Regions from separate parts of the Lactobacillus iners genome, predicted to be linked through region 2. Evidence: predicted binding sites of a transcription regulator. Region 2 holds the regulator's gene; each other region holds the start of a gene.
The links. Region 2 encodes NrdR, which represses ribonucleotide reductase genes. Its sites were predicted from a motif close to ACACNATATATNGTGT; they were not measured.
Positions count from the first base shown of each region.

Region 1 (6,780 bases), 460 kb from region 2:
ATATCTTGGTTCTGCAACAATGATTCTATTTGGCTTTTCAGGGAATAATTCGTTCAAATATTGATCAATTTTAAATGAACTGAATTTTGCTTCAAAATCAGAAATATCAGTTGGATTATACATTGCTGGATAATCTGCCCACTCTTCTGTAGATTTTACTACTTCAGCTAAACGGGCATCATAACTAATAGCATCTTGAACATATTTTTTAGCAACTGTTTCATCAATACCAGCCATATGTAACAAGTTAACAGATTGCTTTTCAAAAACATCTAAAAGCTGCTTAGCCGAATCAGTCTTATAAACAGTAGTATCCGGCAAAAATAGACCTGGACCACTAAAATGCAACGCATTAACTTTAGTATTTTTCATATCAGTTTGTACACTAAAATTGAATGGTAAAGTAAAAGCAGCCTTCGTTAAATCTGCAGCTTTTAAATTGAAATCGTTTAAATCACGCAAGCCTTCTAATAATTTTAAATCTAATTGAATTGGCTTAGCACCATCGGCATTTCTTTTTTCAAAATTATTGGCAATCTTATATAATTCTACCGCCTTATCAAAATTCTTAACCTCAGGTAACTCTTTAGAAACTTTGGCAAATTCAGAAAAATCTTTCATAAGTTGCTTTTCCAAATTTTCATCTATTTTATCAAAACTTCCAGTGCGTGAACGATCTGAAGGAATTTCAGCCTTTTTTAGCCATTCCGAATTAACCGCTAGATATAAGTTGTCCTGAGGACGTGCATTAGTATCTGGTTCAATAATATTACCAATACCACCACGAATATTTATATTTGTCATTAATTTTCCTCCTTTAAGTAAACTGTTACTTTATATGATAGCATGATTAAAAAGCTTGGTATAGTCAAAATATAGTTTAATTTTTCTTTATTATGAAAAAAGTTATGATAATTGTTATTTATAAAGAACAAACTGCTTTTTTAATTGTTTATGTAAGGGACCAATTAACACTAAAGTTAAAAATATTCCTATTGCTGCAACAATAAAGAAATTAATGTATCCCCAATTATCAATAACTATACCACCAAATAATGGGCCCAAAGCTCGCCCGATCGATGAAGTAGATAAAGTAAGTCCTTGATACTTTCCTTTACTACTAGTTGGTGACAAATCATTAATGTAAGCTGGAATTGCTGGCATTGCTGTCGCTTCACCTAAAGTTAAAGTAATCATTGAAAGAACGAAGTGAAAAAAATCTTTTGCAAAGATTAAAGTGATAAATGAAATAGCAAACATACTGATACCAAATACTATCTGGTGAAATAGCGTTTTAAAGATATTAGGATATCTGCTCATAAAAATCTGTATAACTACAATAATTCCAGCATTAATAGTCCATAAAAAACTATATAGATGAAAAGGAATCCCTAATGAAACCATGTAAACTGATAAATTAGATTCCCAGTTCATATACATCAACCAAATAATGCCAATAGTTATAAATAACCCAAAAGTCATTTTGAAATTATTCATAGGCATTTTTTCATACTTGATTTTTTGCTGATTATGAATCTTAGCAGCCAATCTTTCTTTGTGAAATTGAATTGATGGGCGATAATTTAAAATAGCATTAATACTTACACCAACAAATAGCAATGCCGCAATGACGAACAGCATCGTAATTGAGTAATCATATAGATAACCTACAAATAAAGTTCCTAATACTACACCTAAATTTTGAGCAAAAAATAGCATATTAAAAACATAGCGACTTGGATGCGAATGTATACTAGTAGCAATTGAATTGATTAAAGCACCATTCCATCCAGCAAGAAAACCAGTTAATGTCATCCAAAACCAATATATAGGCCAACTATGATTTAAGGCAATACAAAATAAAACTGTAGCATCAATACTAGCTCCAGCTATTAATAAATAATAAGGATTATACCTATCATAAGCCCATCCAGCAATAACTGAACCAACCATATTAGCCAAACAATTGCATAAGATAACAATTCCTACAATAGCTAGCGAAACATGTAAATTTTTATTCAAATATACTGAGGTTAAGGGCCATATAAAACTTGCACCAATCCAATCTAATAGTTCACCCAGTAAAAGCCAAACTAAATTAATTTCATCTCTTGGCCGTGTGCCGTGTGCCGTTTTCATTTTTTCCTCCAAATAAATCTATCTTAATTTAAGTTTAGCAAGAATTTTACCTTTTTGCACTAAAAAAAGAAGTAATCAATACTCCATGTACCAAATTACTTCTTATCTGACAAGTTTGTCCCAAATAACAACATGTCCAGCTGCAAATGACTTTTGAACATCAATAATTCGTTGATTGCTTGAGCCTCTAAATTGTAAAGTTAAATCCTTTAATGGATCTAAAAAACGTCCATCAACTAAGATATCTATCTTCGACAACATTTCTTTTTTGTCGTCTGTTTCCAATTGCAATTCATCCCAAGTATAGCCAGACCAAGACCAAATATCTTTATCATGACCAAACTCTTTTCGCATCCTATTAATCAATTTCAGACAAACCCAAGTATTTAAAAATGGTTCACCACCTAATAAAGTCAATCCCTGTACATAAGGTTGAGCAATATCAGCTATAATTTTATCTTCTAATTCTTGAGTATATGGCATACCATAATTAAAATTCTGAGCAGCTAAATTATAACAACCAGGGCAGTCAAACAAACATCCACTAACATAAAGCGAGCACCTAACGCCTTCACCATCAACGAAATTAAAAGGTTTATAGTCAGCAATTTTATGTTGGGAATATTTTTCTGAAATCCACTCCTGCGGTTTAGGATTTTTGGGCTGACGTTGTTTGGTATCAATATATTTAGCTTTTCTACGTTTTAGCCGATATTGATTGGAATCAACAAATAGCGTATCTCCACCAACATTGACCTTAATTAAATTACTTCTAATATCAGGCCCATCTTGTTTGTTTTTATCACGCTCAGGCACAATAAATCCCCTTCTAACACTTGATTATTTATTATCGTTAGCTAACTTTTCTTCCATTCGATAACTCATATGTTTTTTGCGATGAACAATTTCCTCGTGTCTACCATGTACCATCGGACGTTTTAAAGGATTTCCTAAATAACCACAAGTTCTCTTTACACAATCACAACTTTCCGGATCATGATTTCCGCACTTAGGACATTGAAATCCCTTAGCTGTAGCTTCAAATTCTCCTGCAAAGTTGCATTTAAAGCAACGATCTATCGGTGTATTAGTACCTAAATAACCTACTTTATCATATGCATAATTCCAAACAGCTTCCAAAGCTTTAGGGTTCTGTCTTAAGTTAGGATATTCACAATAATGAATAAAACCACCTGCAGCATAATGAGGATATGGAGCTTCAAAATCTATTTTTTCAAAAGGTGTTGGATGCTTACGTACATCATAGTGGAATGAATTTGTATAATATTCCTTATCTGTAATGTCTTTAACAATACCAAATTTGGCAGTATCCAAACGACAAAATCTATCAGTCAAACTCTCACTAGGTGTGGAATAAACACTATAGTGATAGTGATTTGGATCTTCTGCCTCCCACTTAACGCAAGCATCATGCAATTTCTTAACAATATTAATTGTAAATTGGTGAGCTTCTTCATTGTGTTCCCAGCAGCTACCGTAAAAAACTGTACCTACTTCATATAAACCGATATAACCTAATGAGATAGTCGCTCTCTTATTTTTGAACAAATCATTAATGTCACCATCGGCAGGCAATCTTTTGCCAAAGGCACCATTTTCATACAAAATAGGAGCATTATCAGGCTTAGCTTGTCTGCACCTATCAGCTTTAATTTGTAAAGCTTCATGAGCAGTTTGAAGACGTTCTTTCAAAATAGACCAGAATAAATCTATATCACCCTTAGATTCCATTGCAATTCGAGGCAAGTTAATAGTCACAACTCCTAAGTTCATACGACCAGCGTTGACTTCTTTGCCATTTTCGTCTTTCCAACCTTGCAAAAATGAACGACAACCCATCGGTACTTTAAACGAACCTGTGATCGCCACTATCGTATCATACATCAAAACATCAGGATACATTCTCTTGGTTGAACATTCTAGAGCAAGTTGCTTGATATCATAGTTAGGATCAGTTGGATTTAAATTAAGTCCACGTTTTAATGTAAAGACCAGTTTCGGAAAAATTGCTGTACGACTTGTCCTGCCTAGACCCTCAATTCTAATCTTTAAAATAGACTTTTGAATTTCACGTTCAAACCAATCAGTACCTAAACCGAAACCTAAAGTAGTAAATGGAGTTTGACCCTGAGTAGAGAACAAGGTATTAATCTCATATTCCAATGCTTGCATTGCATCATAAATATCTTTTTTAGTACGTTTTTTAGCAAAGGCTTTTATTTTTTCTTGATCATCAAAAAATTCAGCAGCTTCATCAAGATGTTTTTGATAATTCTTCCGAGCATATGGAGCTAAAACTTCATCCACTCGATCAGCTGAACAACCACCATATTGGCTTGAAGCAACATTGGCAATAATTTGTGACATATGTGCTGTCGCTGTTTGAATAGAATGTGGTGATTCGATTTCAGCATTACCTATTGTGAAACCATGGCTCAACATTTCTTTGAAATCAATCAAACAACAGTTAGTCATTGGACTTAATGGAGTGTAATCTAAATCGTGCCAGTGAATATCACCACGTAAATGTGCTTTAGCAATATGCTCAGGCATCAAAGTTAAACCGATCGTCTTACCTACTGTTCCAGCAGTTAAATCACGTTGAGTAGAAAAAACACGTGAATCTTTATTAGCATTTTCATTAACAATAGTTGGATCATGCTCAAGCAAGCGATGCAAACGATCCGTAGTACCTGTCTGACGCACGAAATTTGCTTCATCTTGCTTACGATAATCAATATATTGTTGGGCAGCTTGCGTGAACCCCATCTCTCTCAAAACTCTAACAAAAGCAGAAGCGATTTCAACAGTTGTAACATTTTCCTTGCTAGCCAACTGGCTTAAAATTGCAGACAAAATAACCTGCTCATTTTTAGCTAAACCTAAATTATCTATCACCATTCTTAACTTATAAAGAGCAAAATCATAAACACTACCATCTCTTTTAGTAGCTTTTAATGGTATTGATACTTTAGATGTAATTATTTTTGCTTCACGCTGCTTCAACATAATCTATGTCTCCCTCATCAATTCATAATATCTATTCTAGCAGAATAAATGGAAAAAACAATGAAAAAGCACAATATCTTGTGGTTAAGGCTGTAACTAATTACATATTTAGTATCTAAACTCCTTGTCAGTCCTATCTCCAACATAAATTCAAGCAAAAAAAATCTAACAGATTTTTTCAATCCGTTAGACTCTAATTTTATAAATTAAAATATATAATAACTATATTCTATTTGCTCTTTTAGTAAATAAATAAATAGCAATAAGTATAATTAAGGCCACTATAAAAATTACAGGCACCAAAGCTAAGGAAAAAGAAGACATTATAGATGATATATTGTCCATCTTAGATATGGGATGTATGACTGCAATTAGTACAACAATAGCTGAGAATAAATCACCCATAAAAAGAAGTATTTTAGATTTTAAAGGAACAGAACCACCAGATGTTTTTCTTAATAACCTATATATTTCTTTGCTATAAGCAATCACTATAAAGTATACGCATAGTAAGCAACCTTGCATTATTGGACTTAACATAATAATTTTCTCCTTTAGCTATAATTAAAAAGTTCCAAATGACCATGTACCTATCCAAGTATTTAGATCCATATATATGTGTTGCTTTTTATGTTTGTTATTATACGCTTCTAAATCTACAGCAACTTGATTTAAACGAATAGTGTTCAATCCACATACAGCACCAATATATGGGGATAAAAGCCCACCTGCTATAGCAGCCATAGAATTATAATTGGCCCATGTGTGTAATTGAGAAACCATAGTATCTACTTGTGCATTACTTCTGAAATAATACCTAGTACCCCACCAAAAGTTCTTAGTAGAAGGAGTATTTGAAGCTCTATCTTGATAATTCAATACAAAGGACTTGGTTGTAGGATCAATCACAGCATGCTTTCTATAAACATCTTTATTAACAGAATCCAACTGCTCTGATAATTTAATATATGTTTGCTTAGGCAACACAAACTTGCCCAAATCACTTATTTCATATCTATTCTCATGAACCACAACCAATTGATCCAAATCCCGATATTGTCTTGGCATAAAGTTATCCCCTTGAACATCAGACGATACTGAACCTGTAGTAGCAGCATTAGCAATAATATCAGTTTTAACAATTCCTATTGACAAAAATAATCCTAATGTTGCAATTCCAATAGCCGATTTTCTGTTTAACATAATATTTCCTCCTTAGCTATGCTAATAAAAAATACAACCATTACCTTCACAACTTATTTTACTTCCATAAACCACAAAAGTCATTAGTAAAAAAATTTTTTTTGCATGTTTTTTTATGCTAGTAATCATTTTAATCTATTATCTTTTTATTAGCAATTTAACTATTAATAAAAAAGATGATATTTATATTACATCATACTTGTTTCAAAAAAATATCCTCAAAAAATTAGACATTCATCCAACCTTTGAGGATATTTTAAAACAATTTACAGCAAAAAACTACTTATTTTTTAAAAAAACTTCCTTTATTAACTTGATAATAAGCCTTATATCTTCCGATATATTTATAAAACATATACTTCATTAAAAGCCAACGCTTAAAACTACAATCAGCTTTATAAAATACTG
Region 1 is NZ_CP049230.1:1,223,974-1,230,753, forward strand. Features, by position in the region: gene G6Z82_RS06040 (M13 family metallopeptidase) at 1-804, opposite strand, end outside; gene G6Z82_RS06045 (MDR family MFS transporter) at 919-2,139, opposite strand; gene nrdG (anaerobic ribonucleoside-triphosphate reductase activating protein) at 2,242-2,955, opposite strand; gene nrdD (anaerobic ribonucleoside-triphosphate reductase) at 2,980-5,169, opposite strand; gene G6Z82_RS06060 (hypothetical protein) at 5,392-5,709, opposite strand; gene G6Z82_RS06065 (hypothetical protein) at 5,734-6,372, opposite strand; gene G6Z82_RS06070 (carboxylate--amine ligase) at 6,656-6,780, opposite strand, start outside.
Region 1: the regulator NrdR is predicted to act here: its motif matches at 5,238-5,253, upstream of nrdD (anaerobic ribonucleoside-triphosphate reductase).

Region 2 (6,780 bases):
AATATCATATTAGGACAAAATGTTAAAAGATTGCTAAAATAGCAATAGATTATATATGTTAAGGGAGACAAATTCTTTGAAAAAATTACTGCTTATTGATGGTAACTCTGTAGCATTCAGGGCTTTTTATGCACTATATAAACAATTAGATAAGTTTAAAAGCCCTGAGGGATTGCATACAAATGCAATATTTACATTTAAAAATATGCTGGATGTCTTATTGAAAAATATACAGCCAACGCACATGTTAGTAGCATTTGATGCAGGTAAAATTACTTTTAGAAATAAAATGTATGCTGATTATAAAGGCGGGAGAGATAAGACACCAAATGAATTATCTGAACAGTTGCCAATTATTAAAGAATTGCTTGCTTATTTAGGCATTAAATCATATGAATTAAGTAATTATGAAGCGGATGATATTTTAGGTACAATGGCTAAAATGGGCACCGATTTAGGCTTTGAAGTTACGATTGTAACTGGAGATCGGGATTTAACACAATTAGCTGGGGAACATGTTACGGTCATGGTAACAAAAAAAGGTGTCAATGACTTAGAAATCTATACACCAAAACATATGCAGGAAGTATATGGAGTAACACCCAAGCAATTTATTGATGTGAAAGCTTTAATGGGGGATGCATCTGATAATTATCCTGGCGTAGAAAAAGTAGGAGCTAAAACAGCTAGTAAGTTAATTAATCAATATGGTTCCGTTGAAAATCTTTATGAAAAAATTGACCAAATAAAAGCCTCAAAAATCAAAGAATATTTAATCAGGGATAAAAATAATGCTATTTTAGGTAAAAAATTGGCCACAATTGATTGTACATCACCAGTAGATTTAAAAATTGATGATTTAGAATTACAAGCACAACAATTAACGCAATTACGTAGTTTCTATGAAAGATTAGGATTTAAAAAGTTTTTGTCAGAATTGCCTGATGTTGAAGAAATAGATAATAAAGTTCAAGATGAATGTCATTATGAAATTTTGGATAAAGATAATTTATCTGAAATTTTTGCTACTGATTTTGATCATATTTCTTTTAATTTGGAAATGATAGGTGATAATTATCATTTGGCTCAATATGCTGGTTTTTCTGTGAAGATCAAGCAAAAAATATATGTTTGTGATGATGTTACGCTATTGCAAGAAGCACCACTAAAGAAAATATTAGAAGATAAGAATATTGCTAAGCAAGTTTTTGATTTGAAACGCAATTATGTAGGTCTACAAAGATTAGATATTACTTTGTCTAATGTTACAGATGATATTATGCTTGCATCTTATATTGCTGATAGTGAAAATAATGCAGGAGATTTAGGTGTATTAGCTAATTCTTATCAAGAATTTTATGTTCAATCTGATGAAATAATTTATGGTAAGGGAAAAAAGCAACATAGTGTGGATGTAGACACGTTGTATGCTCATATGGCAACTAAAGTTGATGTTTTAGATAAATTAAAAGCAAAAATTATGCCAGAATTGCAACAGCATGAACAACTGCATTTGTATAAGAATATAGAAATTCCTATAGCCGTAATTTTGGCAAAAATGGAAATAGCTGGAATTAAGGTTCAAGCAACCACTTTAGTTAAAATGAAAAATGATTTGGATGTGCGAATAACTGATCTAAAAAACAAAATCTATCAACTAGCTGGTGAAAAATTTAACATCAATTCACCCAAGCAATTAGGTGTTATCTTATTTGAGAAGTTAAAACTAACACCAGCTAAGAAAACCAAAACAGGTTATTCGACTTCTGTAGATGTTTTAGAAAAATTAGAATATCAAAGTCCGATAGTTGCTGATATTTTGGATTATCGCCAAATTTCCAAAATCCAATCAACATATATTAATGGCCTGTTGGATTATATTCAAGCGGATGGAAAAATACATACACGCTTTTTACAAACTTTAACTACTACAGGACGATTATCATCTGTAGAACCAAATTTACAAAATATACCTGTCAAACTTGAGGAAGGCAAGCAAATTAGAAAAGCGTTTGTTCCTTGTAAACAGGATAGCTATCTTTTTTCGTGTGATTATTCTCAGGTTGAACTTAGAGTTTTAGCACATGTATCACACGAAAAAAATATGTTGGAAGCATTTAAAGAGGGATATGATATTCATGCTCATACAGCTATGAAAATTTTTGGCTTATCAAATTTAGATGAAGTTACACCATTAATGCGTCGACATGCTAAAGCTGTTAATTTTGGTATTGTTTATGGGATATCCGATTATGGTTTAGCTAAGAATTTAGGAATTAGTCGTCAGGAGGCTCAAAATTTTATTAATAATTATTTTGAACAATATCCTCAGATAAAAGATTATATGAAAGCAGCTGTTAAATTGGCACGTGAAAAGGGATATGCTGAAACTATCATGCATCGTCGCCGTTTATTACCTGATATTCACAATAAGAATTTTAATATTCGTTCATTTGCAGAACGAACTGCAATTAATTCTCCAATTCAAGGTTCTGCAGCAGATATTATTAAAATAGCAATGATTAAAATGCAATCTGAGTTGGAACGGAGAAAATTGAAAACAAAAATGATTCTACAGATTCATGATGAATTGCTTTTCGATGTTCCTAGCGAAGAGCTAGATTTAATAAAGACTCTTGTCCCTAAGATTATGCAACAAGCTGCACAATTAGATGTTCCATTAATTGCTGATGCTAATTGGGGCCATAATTGGTATGAAGTTAAATAGAGGTGATCTTAAATGCCAGAAATGCCAGAGGTAGAAACAGTTCGTCGTACGTTGGAGCCACTGATTAAGGGAAAAATTATAAGTAATGTAACAATTTGGTATGATAAAATCATTGTGAATGATGCCGATTTTTTTCAAAGAAAAGTAGTAGGTCAAAAAATTTGGGCTATAGACCGATATGGTAAATATCTTTTAATAAGATTAACTAATAATCTGACTATAGTTTCACATTTGCGGATGGAAGGCAAATATCATTTTTTAGATAGTGATGCACCTAAGCAGAAACATGAACATGTACAATTTACTTTTTCTGATAATACATATCTTAGATATGATGATGTTCGCAAATTTGGTAGGATGCAATTGATTGAAACTGGTACTGAACGAAGAAATACTGGTATTAAGAACTTAGGATTTGAACCAAATAGTGAAGATTTTACCCTAGATTTTTTTCTAAACAAGGTAAAAGCTAGAAAAAGAGCGATAAAAAATGTATTATTAGATCAAAGTATTGTTTGTGGATTAGGGAATATTTATACAGATGAAGTTTTATGGCAGAGCAAAATACATCCCTTAAGTATTGCAAATAAAATTGCTCAAGATAGTTTGGTAGAATTATTTTATGATATAAACAATACAATAAAAATAGCTATTCAATACCATGGTACGACTTTTCATAGTTTCTTAGATGCTGATGGTCATACTGGTAAGTATCAATCAATGCTAAAAGTTTATGGCAAAAGTGGTGAACCTTGCAGCCGTTGCAATACTACTTTAGAAAAAATTAAAGTTAATGGTCGAGGAACAACATTCTGCCCATTGTGTCAGGTGGTTTATAAATGACATACTTTTTGGGATTAACTGGTGGTATAGCTACTGGTAAGAGTACTGCATCGAATTTCTTTAAAAAGCAAGGTATACCAGTTATTGACTCCGATTTGATAGCTCACCAGCAATTAAGTAAGAGAAATGTTATTGAAAAATTATCTCAATTGTTTGGAAATATGATTTTAACATCTAGTGGACAGATTGATCGCAAAAAATTGGGAGCGATTGTTTTTAATGATAAAAATTCATTAGCTAAGTTAAATGCTGAATTACATCCATTGATTTGTCAGCAGATAAAGCTCAAGATAGCTGAATATGAACGGATTGGTTGTCCTTTTGTTGTTTTAGATGCTCCTTTGCTTTATGAACTTAAATTAGATAAAGTTTGTAATGCAGTTTTGGTGATTAGTTTAAATTTTGAATTACAAAAGAAAAGATTAAAAGAACGTAACAATTTAAGCGACCTGGAAGCAGAAAAGCGGATATATAGTCAGTTGCCACTAGAAATTAAAAAAAATTATGCCAATTATGTGATTGAAAATGATCAGTCAGTAGAGATATTAGAAAATAAATTAGCAACTTTATTGAAAAATATAAGGAGATAAATTATGGAGTGTCCTAATTGTCATGAAAATGCCTCAAAAGTAATTGATTCTCGTCCTAGTGATGAAAATCGCTCAATTAGAAGACGGCGTGAATGTGAAAATTGCGGTTACCGTTTTACTACATTTGAAAGAGTTGAACAGACGCCATTATTAGTAATAAAAAATGATGGTACTAGGGAACCATTTAATCGTGAAAAAATATTACGTGGGGTGATGATGGCTGCTCAAAAAAGGCCGATTTCTAGTCAGCAATTAGATACATTGGTTGATCATGTAGATAATGCTGTACGTAAACAAGGTGTATCAGAGATTTCTTCTAAGGAAATTGGCGAGATTGTGATGGATGAATTGGCTAATTTAGATGATGTTGCATATATAAGATTTGCAAGCATTTACCGTCAATTTACTGATGTTTCTGGGTTTATGGAAGCAATGACAGATATGCTTAAAAAACAACATGGGGAGGACTAATACATGTATTCATGTACTAATCCTAAACAGCCGTTTTATGTAGCTAATAATGTTACGATTACTGCTGATGGTCAGAAAATATTATCTAGATTGTATCAACCATTAATTGGACATTTAGGTATGAGTATATATATCACATTGGCTAATGAATTTAATTCTTTACCTTTATCGATTGATTATAAAGTGTTATATCAACTCCAAGAGCAATTAGATTGTGGCTTGAAAGATATTTTTGATAGTATTCATAAGCTAGAAGCTGTCGGTTTAGTTAAAACATATTTAGGCGATAATCCTAGGTTAGGTTCAATAATTATTTTTAAATTGAGTGAAATTACTAATGCTCAGGAATTTTTTTCAACTTTTTTGTTGTCTAGTCTATTACAAGAAAAGGTAGGTATAGTCGCTTTTGATAATTTGGTAAAAGATTTTACGCCATCTATTTTTCAAGGATTAAATGATGCCCAGGATGTTTCCAGTGGATTTTTTGACGTGTTTAAGCTAACAGGTGATCATGCAATTGAACCTACTAAAGAAGTTATGGATGCTAAGAAGGTTATTGCTGCTGATAGTAATTCTAAGGTTGATATTAAGATGGGTAAAATGATTCAAAAAATTGATTGGCAATTTTTGGAAGATCTTTTACTTAAATACCATATTCCGGCAAATGAGGTAGATAGTCATAGAACTGAAATCGCTCAATTGATGACTTTTTATCAATTAGGTGAGCAAGATTTTACTAAGCTAGCTACAATGTGTTTGCATGCTGGAGATAAAAAATTGGATATGAAACTAATTCAGCGGATGGCTCATAATCAATTAGGACAACAAAAATTAGTGCATACTGTTGAACAACAACTATCTGAAACTAAGTCTGAAGATAGTTTAATACCAGATTTTGATAACGATGAAAAAAAGTTGCTAGAGGATGTTAATAGTAATCAACCACTAGATTATTTATATAAAATTAAGGAAAAAAAAGGTGGATATGTAACCGCCAATGAGAAAAGGGTTGTATATCGTTTGGAAAATGAATATCGTCTACCTAGTGAGTTGATAAATGTTTTGATCAAAACATGTCTTGATTATACATCTGTATTAACATTAAATTTAGCAGATAGAATTGCTAATAATTGGCTGCAAAATAAAATACATACAGCTCAAGAGGCTATTGCTTATACTAAAAAATGGCAAAAAAATAGGCAAGTACGTAGATTTAATAATAATTCAACAAGAAAACAAGCTAAAACCGATTGGAAGAATTATGATGTTGATAATGGTAAAAATACCGATGTATCATTGTCAAATGAAGAGTTGAATAATATTTTCAATAATTTTGGACGAAAAGAATAGAAAGAAAATAAGGCCAATGGAGAATATTTCTAGTATGTTAAAAAAAATAATCGCTAATCATAAATGTCAAATTAATCAAGATCAAATTATCGATTTAGTCTTAAATAATGCAAGTGTCCAAGAATTTTTACAAGTACATAAACTTAAAATTACTGATGATATATTTAAAAGATCACTAAACAATTTGTATATCTATATTCAAGAATGTGAGCATCCTTCTAAGGTAAATCAGGGATATGAACCATACTTATTCGTTAATGGCAACATGATAGATTTTGCTTATCGAGCAACACTTCAAAAAAGGATCGATGATCGTAAAAAGTATGTACAGAATTTAATTCATTTAGTAGATTTACCATTGTCATTAAAAAATGTGGAATTGTCAGCTGTTGATAAAACTCCTGAACGAATTAAAGCCTTGCAGGAAATTGGTTTATTCATTCAACAATATCATGTAGATAAACATGCAAAAGGTTTATATTTAGAAGGCGATTTTGGTGTAGGCAAAACATATATGATGGCTGGATTAGCTAATGGATTAGCTCAAGAAGGAAATGAAGTGGTATTTTTGCATGTACCATCTTTTATTGCGGGATTGAGTGATCATTTTAAAGATAATAGTCTTACCGATAAAATTATGAAAATTGCTACGGCTACTATTGTTATTTTTGATGATATTGGTGCTGAATCTTTAACCGAATGGTCTCGTGATGAAGTTCTAGGAGTTATTTTGCAAAGAAGAATGGATAATCAGTTACCAACCTTTTTTACATCAAATATGAACTTTGATGCATTAAC
Region 2 is NZ_CP049230.1:767,761-774,540, reverse strand. Features, by position in the region: gene G6Z82_RS03880 (SIR2 family protein) at 1-26, shown strand, start outside; gene polA (DNA polymerase I) at 56-2,728, shown strand; gene mutM (DNA-formamidopyrimidine glycosylase) at 2,741-3,571, shown strand; gene coaE (dephospho-CoA kinase) at 3,568-4,161, shown strand; gene nrdR (transcriptional regulator NrdR) at 4,165-4,632, shown strand; gene G6Z82_RS03855 (DnaD domain protein) at 4,636-5,982, shown strand; gene dnaI (primosomal protein DnaI) at 5,999-6,780, shown strand, end outside.

Region 3 (6,780 bases), 580 kb from region 2:
GATTGACATAATGGCGGCAGCATTATATTGGCTCATACCTAAGCCACCTTTATTTACTGCATAGTATATATAGTAAATAAGGATTGCACGCATACCATAATAACTAAATCTTTCCCACATTACAGTGTAGAATATGGTAGATAATCCTTTTGGTTGTCCAAAAAATGCAGTATCGCTGTTTTTTTGACTCATTTTTATCCTCCTAATTAATAAAACACATACTCGAAATTATATTATTTTTTTAAAAAAATATCAAATTTAAAAAATATTTATATTATAAAAATTGTTTTTTTATTGAATATAGTTGACAAATTTAGCAAAAGGTATACAATGGACTATACCAATTTAGAAAGAAGGGGATTGAAATTATGATAGTTACAATTGTTAAAGATAAATATGAAGGTGGCAAAAAAGCCTTTGAACTGATAAAAAAAGGTGTAGCGGATGGTGCTAAAGTTTTAGGTTTAGCTACTGGCTCAACTCCGATAACACTATATGATCAGATGGTAGAGAGCGATGTGGATTTTACTAATATAACTAGTATAAATTTAGACGAATATTATGGGTTAGATCCCCAAAATAGTCAAAGTTATCATTATTTTATGAAGAAACATCTTTTTGAAAAGAAACCATTTTACAAAACTTATATACCTAATGGTAAAGCTAAAGATATCAATCAAGAAATTGCTGATTATGATAAAATAATTTCTGACAACCCAATTGATATTCAAATTTTAGGAATTGGTGGCAATGGTCATATTGCTTTTAATGAACCGGGCACTCCTTTTGATAGCACGACACATGAAGTTACATTAGCTTCTAGCACTATTAAAGCTAATTCCAGATTTTTTGATAATCAAGATGATGTACCTAAAAGAGCAATTTGCATGGGCATAAAATCGATTATGTCTGCCAAACAAATCATTTTAATGGCTTATGGAGCTGCCAAACAGGATGCAGTTAAGGCAATGGTTGAAGGACCTGTGACAGAAACTGTTCCTGCTTCAGTGTTACAAAAACATCCGAATGTGGTTGTTATTGTTGACCGTGATGCAGCAGCTAAATTATCATAGTTTAAAAAAATAACTTATGTATTATGCATAAGTTATTTTTAAATTGAAAATATACTTGTTAGGTACAATATGTTGTTATAAACTTTTATAGGTAAACCAATATATTGTAGAAGGAAAGTGATGACAGTTATTGTATTAAGTGGGCCTATTGGGGCCGGTAAATCCAGCTTAACCAAGATTTTAGCAGATGAACTACATGGCCAGGCATTTTATGAAAATGTTGATGGCAATCCGATTTTACCGTTATTTTATAAAGATATGTCTAAATATACATTTTTGTTAAACGTATATTTAATGAATCATAGATTAGAGCAAATTAATTGTGCAAACAAAATGAAAAATAGTGTCATTGATCATTCAATTTATGAAGATTCGGTTTTCTTTAAAATGAATGTTGATAATGGTATTGCGGATAGTACGGAGTTTAAGATATATCGTGATTTAGTCAATAATATGATGGAGGATGTTCCAGGTAGTGTGCATAAAAAACCAGATCTTTTGATTTATATTCATGCTTCGCTTGATACTATGCTTAAGCATATTAAACAACGAGGAAGGATATTTGAGCAACTATCGACAGATCCAAAATTAGAAGATTACTATGCGTGTTTAAATAGTCACTATGATCCATGGTTTGAACAATATGACGCGTCAGACAAGTTAATGATAGATGGCGATAAATATGATTTTGTTAATGATGTATCTGCTCGGAAAATTGTAGTTAACCAAGTGATGGAAAAATTACGTAATTTGGGTAAATTATAAAGAAGGAAAGTGATGGCAGTTATTGTATTGAGTGGGCCTATTGGAGCCGGTAAATCCAGTTTAACAAGTATATTATCTAAATATTTAGCGACAGATCCTTTTTATGAAAGTGTTGATGATAATCCTGTATTACCATTATTTTATGAAAATCCTAAAAAATATGCATTTTTATTGCAAGTATATTTTTTAAATACACGCTTTAAGAGTATAAAAAAGGCACTGTCAGCAGATAATAATGTATTAGATCGTTCTATTTATGAGGATGCGTTATTTTTTCAAATGAATGCCGATATAGGTCGAGCTACTAAAGAAGAAGTAACGACGTACTATGAATTGCTTGATGGTATGATGGCAGAACTTAAAGCTATGCCTAAAAGGCAACCAGACTTATTAATTCATATTCATGTTTCATATGAAACGATGATTAAGAGAATCCAAAAGCGTGGTCGTAAATATGAACAATTGAGTTATGATCCTACTTTGGAAGACTATTATAAACGATTATTGACTTATTATAAGCCATGGTATGATCAATATAATTATTCTCCTAAAATGGTTATAGATGGTGATAAATATGATTTTATGAATAGTGCCGATGATTGTGATAAAGTCTTAAAAATGATAGTCGCAAAATTAAAAGAAGTGGGCAAGTTACCTCAAGATTGGACTAAGTTATGAGTAGAGTAATGGAGAATTATCATGAACATTATCAAAAAATATTTTAGCTTAGATGAAGCACATACAAGTATAAAAATCGAATTTTTAGCTGGATTAACAACATTTATTTCTATGTCATATATACTATTTGTTAATCCAAGTGTCTTAGGAGCTAGTGGGATGGATAAAGGAGCTGTTTTTACGGCTACTGCCTTAGCATCAGCTTTAGGAACAGCAATTATGGGAATTGTAGCTAATTATCCGATTGGAGAAGCTCCAGCTTTAGGTATCAACGCTTTTTTCGCTTACACTGTATGTATAGGTATGCATGTTAAGTGGCAGACAGCTTTAGCTAGTGTTTTTGTGGCCTCTGTTTTATTTATATTGATTACTTTACTTAAACTAAGAGAAAAAATTATTAATTCAATTCCAGCTGATTTGAAATTTGCTATATCATCAGGTATAGGCTTGTTTATAGCTTTTTTAGGATTACAAAATAGTGGCATGATTGTTGGTAATAAAGCCACTTTAGTATCTATTGGTTCTTTGGAGAATCCTTTAGTATGGATAACTATATTTGGTCTTTTATTGACTGTAGTTTTGATGATTTTAAATATACCAGGTTCTATATTTATTGGCATGGTTTTTGCAGCTATATTTGGCATAGTAATAGGTCAAATTGCTATACCAACCAAATTTATATCTTTTGCTCCTAGTTTACAACCGATATTTGGTCAAGCGATTTATCATATTGGTGATATTAATACTGTGCAGATGGTGGTTGTTGTTTTAACATTTCTTTTAGTTACTTTCTTTGATACGGCAGGTACATTGATTGGATTAGCTCAGCAGGCTGGATTTATTAAAAATAATAAGATGCCACGAGTGGGAAAAGCATTAGCGGCAGATTCTACGGCAATGATGGCTGGTTCAGTTTTAGGTACATCTCCTGTGGGGGCATTTGTTGAATCTAGTTCAGGTATTGCAGTGGGTGGACGAACAGGATTAACTGCAGTATTTATTTCGATTTTCTTCTTAATTTCAATGCTTTTTAGTCCTCTTTTATCAATTTTTACTGCTCAAGTTACGGCTCCTGCATTAATTATTGTAGGTGTATTGATGGCACAAAATACTGCACATATTCATTGGGATCGACTAGAAATTGCAGTACCAGCATTTTTAATTTTATTAGGTATGCCTTTAACATATAGTATTTCTGATGGCATTTCTCTTGGCATGATTACATACCCTATTTGTATGATTGCTGCTAAAAAATATAAAGAAATTACGCCAATGATGTGGGTTTTGTTCTTTATTTTTATTATTTTCCTCTGGATTTTAAATATTAAATAAAATGGAAGGTAATGTTTATGAAAAAAATTATTTCTCACCTAATACATGCGTTATATATTTTCTTTGCTTTCTTTATATATACACTATTACAGTTATTATATTTTTTCAGAATTCCCAAAACTTGGAAACCTTTCTATAATATCTTGGCAGTAGCTATTTCTTTGGTAGGTATTTTACTGCTAGCATATTTATATTATAAAGGTCTAAAACACCAGAAATTATCGTTTAATAATAAGCCACATTGGGATATTAAGCGAATATTATTTTCATTAGGTATGTTTATCTTACTTATTGTTTGTCAGGTTGTGATGATAAAATTCTTTTATGCAAATCATATTTCAGCTAATCAAAAAGAATTAATTCATATGCAACAAAGAGTAGGCTCTCTATTTAAAGTTTTAGTTATATTAGTTGCTCCATTTTGTGAGGAAATAATTTTTAGAGGTTTATTTTTCAATTACTTTTTTACTCAAGATAATATATATAGCAAAACATTTGGCATTATTATCAATGGCTTTTTATTTGCATGGTTGCATGATCCAACTTTTTCGATTTTTATATACTTATACTGGGTAATGGGGATGATTTTGGCATTTACATATTTGCAGACAAAGGATTTGAGATATTCGATTTTAGTTCATATGTTAAATAATATGTTAGGCTGAATAAAAAGGACTTGTATACAAATACAAGTCCTTTTTGCTTTTAATGATTAACTTAATTGTGGCGTTTTTTTAATATAATAATTTAGTATGAATGGAGATATAACAGTGGTTACGATAATTACTAAAATTAAACTGGAGTAAATATCACGTGGAAATAGATGATGTGCAATTCCAATTTGTGCAACAATTAATGCTACTTCACCTCGTGAAATCATACCTGCTCCAACAATATTACCTTCTAAAGGCGTGAATCCAAAATATTCACTAGAATATTTACCAGCCCAGAATTTAGATAACAAAGCTAAAATAGTCATTAAAATAATAAAAATTGCATCTTGAATCATGCTAGAAAAAGTCATTACTAGTCCAATTTCTGCAAAGAATACAGGTATAAAAATAGAATAACCAATAGCAGAAACTGATTCTGCAACTTCTTCGTATTGAGGTGTTTGTCTAATTGCTAATCCTCCAAAAAAGGCACCTACTACTGCACTCAAGCCTACAAAATCAGCTACCCAAGCCATAGTTAATGACAATATTAACGAGGCAATTACCACTGAATAAGAAACTGAAATTTTTTCTGCAATTCGCATAAAATATGGTGCAATAAATTTATATATTAGCCAAACAACTATGAAATAACCTATTTCAATTACAATGTTGATAAAAAAGTTATTAGTTAAACCACTACGTCCACCTTCATGACTGAAAGTAGTAAATAAGCTTAAAACAACAACTGCTAAAATATCATCTACCACAGCTGCTCCAAGAATAGCTGTTCCCGCTCTGCTATTTAATTGCTTAGCATCTTTTAACACTTCAACAGATATTGAAACGCTAGTAGCAGCAAACACTATTCCGATAAATAAAGCTTCTAGAGGTTTCATTTTAAAGAACAAGCATGAGGTGCTAATAAAGAGAACAGGTAAAATTACACCTATACTTGCAACAGTGAAACTAAGCTTAAAATACTTTTTCAATAAATCTATATCACTTTCCAATCCCGCTAAGAACATTAGCAAAATTACACCAAATTCAGAAAACAAGGTTATGGTTTGATTGGGATGTACTAATGACAACATAGCTGGTCCTAAAATAATTCCAGATAATAATTGACCAATTACGGCAGGCATTTCCAAACGTGTAAACAACTGCCCTAAAATGGTTGTAATTAATAAAATTAAAATTAATTCACCTAAAAAGTGCATGAATAATATTTCCTTTCCAGTTAAAAATGTACCAAGGTTGTAAGTAAAAAAGCTTCAAGAAAGCTTATTGACCCAAATAAGCATATCTTGAAAGCTTTAAATGCTCCAACCACTGATAACATATAAAATGTATAAGATAGATATATTTTATAAAATTAATTAAATTTGTACAATATTTATTCACATTAATTATTATTTTTATTCTGATTTTTAATAGGAATTACATTATAATAATCTTCAAAATTATGTACTACAAAATTGAAAGCCTTAATCCATTCACGTCTTGTTAGTATTCCTTGGAATATACCTGTGTCATTTACAACTGGTAAAAAAGAATTATCAATTAATAAGTGCAATTGCGTTTCTAATGTTGTTTGCGTAAAATTTATTTTACTAAAAGTAGTTTGCATAACATCTTTCACTTTAAGTATTGTTAAAGGATTAGTCGAGATATGATCAGTTAAGAGCATTTTATTTGTAATCATAGCTAGACTTAATAATCCAACTACACATTTTTCTTTATTTAAAACGGGTATTTTGGCATATCTAACTTTAGTTAAAATTAAAAAAGCATGGTATAAAGGTGCATCATCTTGTACAAATGCAATTTTTGATGCTGGTATGAAAAACGTACCGGATTTTTTATCTAATAAGTTTTTTATAGCAGGTGAAAACATGCAATCAATCCTTTCCTCAGAAACATTATATATATATTATAGTATATAAGATAATTCTGATTATTCATTGTAAAATCCCATTAAGCGAAGTAGTATAAATATTTTACACAGTTATATGCCTATAGTACAATGAAGATTTGAGGGGGATGATGATGAAAATTTTTAAAAAGGTACTTAGAAGTTGCTTTATTATCCTATCTTTATCACTTATGGTTATTATTTCTTTTATTGCATATCATTCTTATTTAGAACATAAAAGCGTAAAAATCAATGTATATAGTAGACCTGCCTTAATCAAAGCTGCTGATGGTAATAGTATCAGTCCAAGTTATAATAGTTCATATGCATATAAAAAGAGATTGTCGGAACGATACCCTAATAT
Region 3 is NZ_CP049230.1:33,686-40,465, forward strand. Features, by position in the region: gene G6Z82_RS00150 (peptide MFS transporter) at 1-192, opposite strand, end outside; gene nagB (glucosamine-6-phosphate deaminase) at 369-1,073, shown strand; gene G6Z82_RS00160 (deoxynucleoside kinase) at 1,191-1,838, shown strand; gene G6Z82_RS00165 (deoxynucleoside kinase) at 1,851-2,516, shown strand; gene G6Z82_RS00170 (NCS2 family permease) at 2,538-3,848, shown strand; gene G6Z82_RS00175 (type II CAAX endopeptidase family protein) at 3,866-4,513, shown strand; gene G6Z82_RS00180 (cation:proton antiporter) at 4,561-5,721, opposite strand; sodium ion sensor (DUF1646 type) at 5,784-5,832, opposite strand; gene cbpB (cyclic-di-AMP-binding protein CbpB) at 5,907-6,398, opposite strand; gene G6Z82_RS00190 (YncE family protein) at 6,551-6,780, shown strand, end outside.
Region 3: the regulator NrdR is predicted to act here: its motif matches at 1,168-1,183, upstream of G6Z82_RS00160 (deoxynucleoside kinase).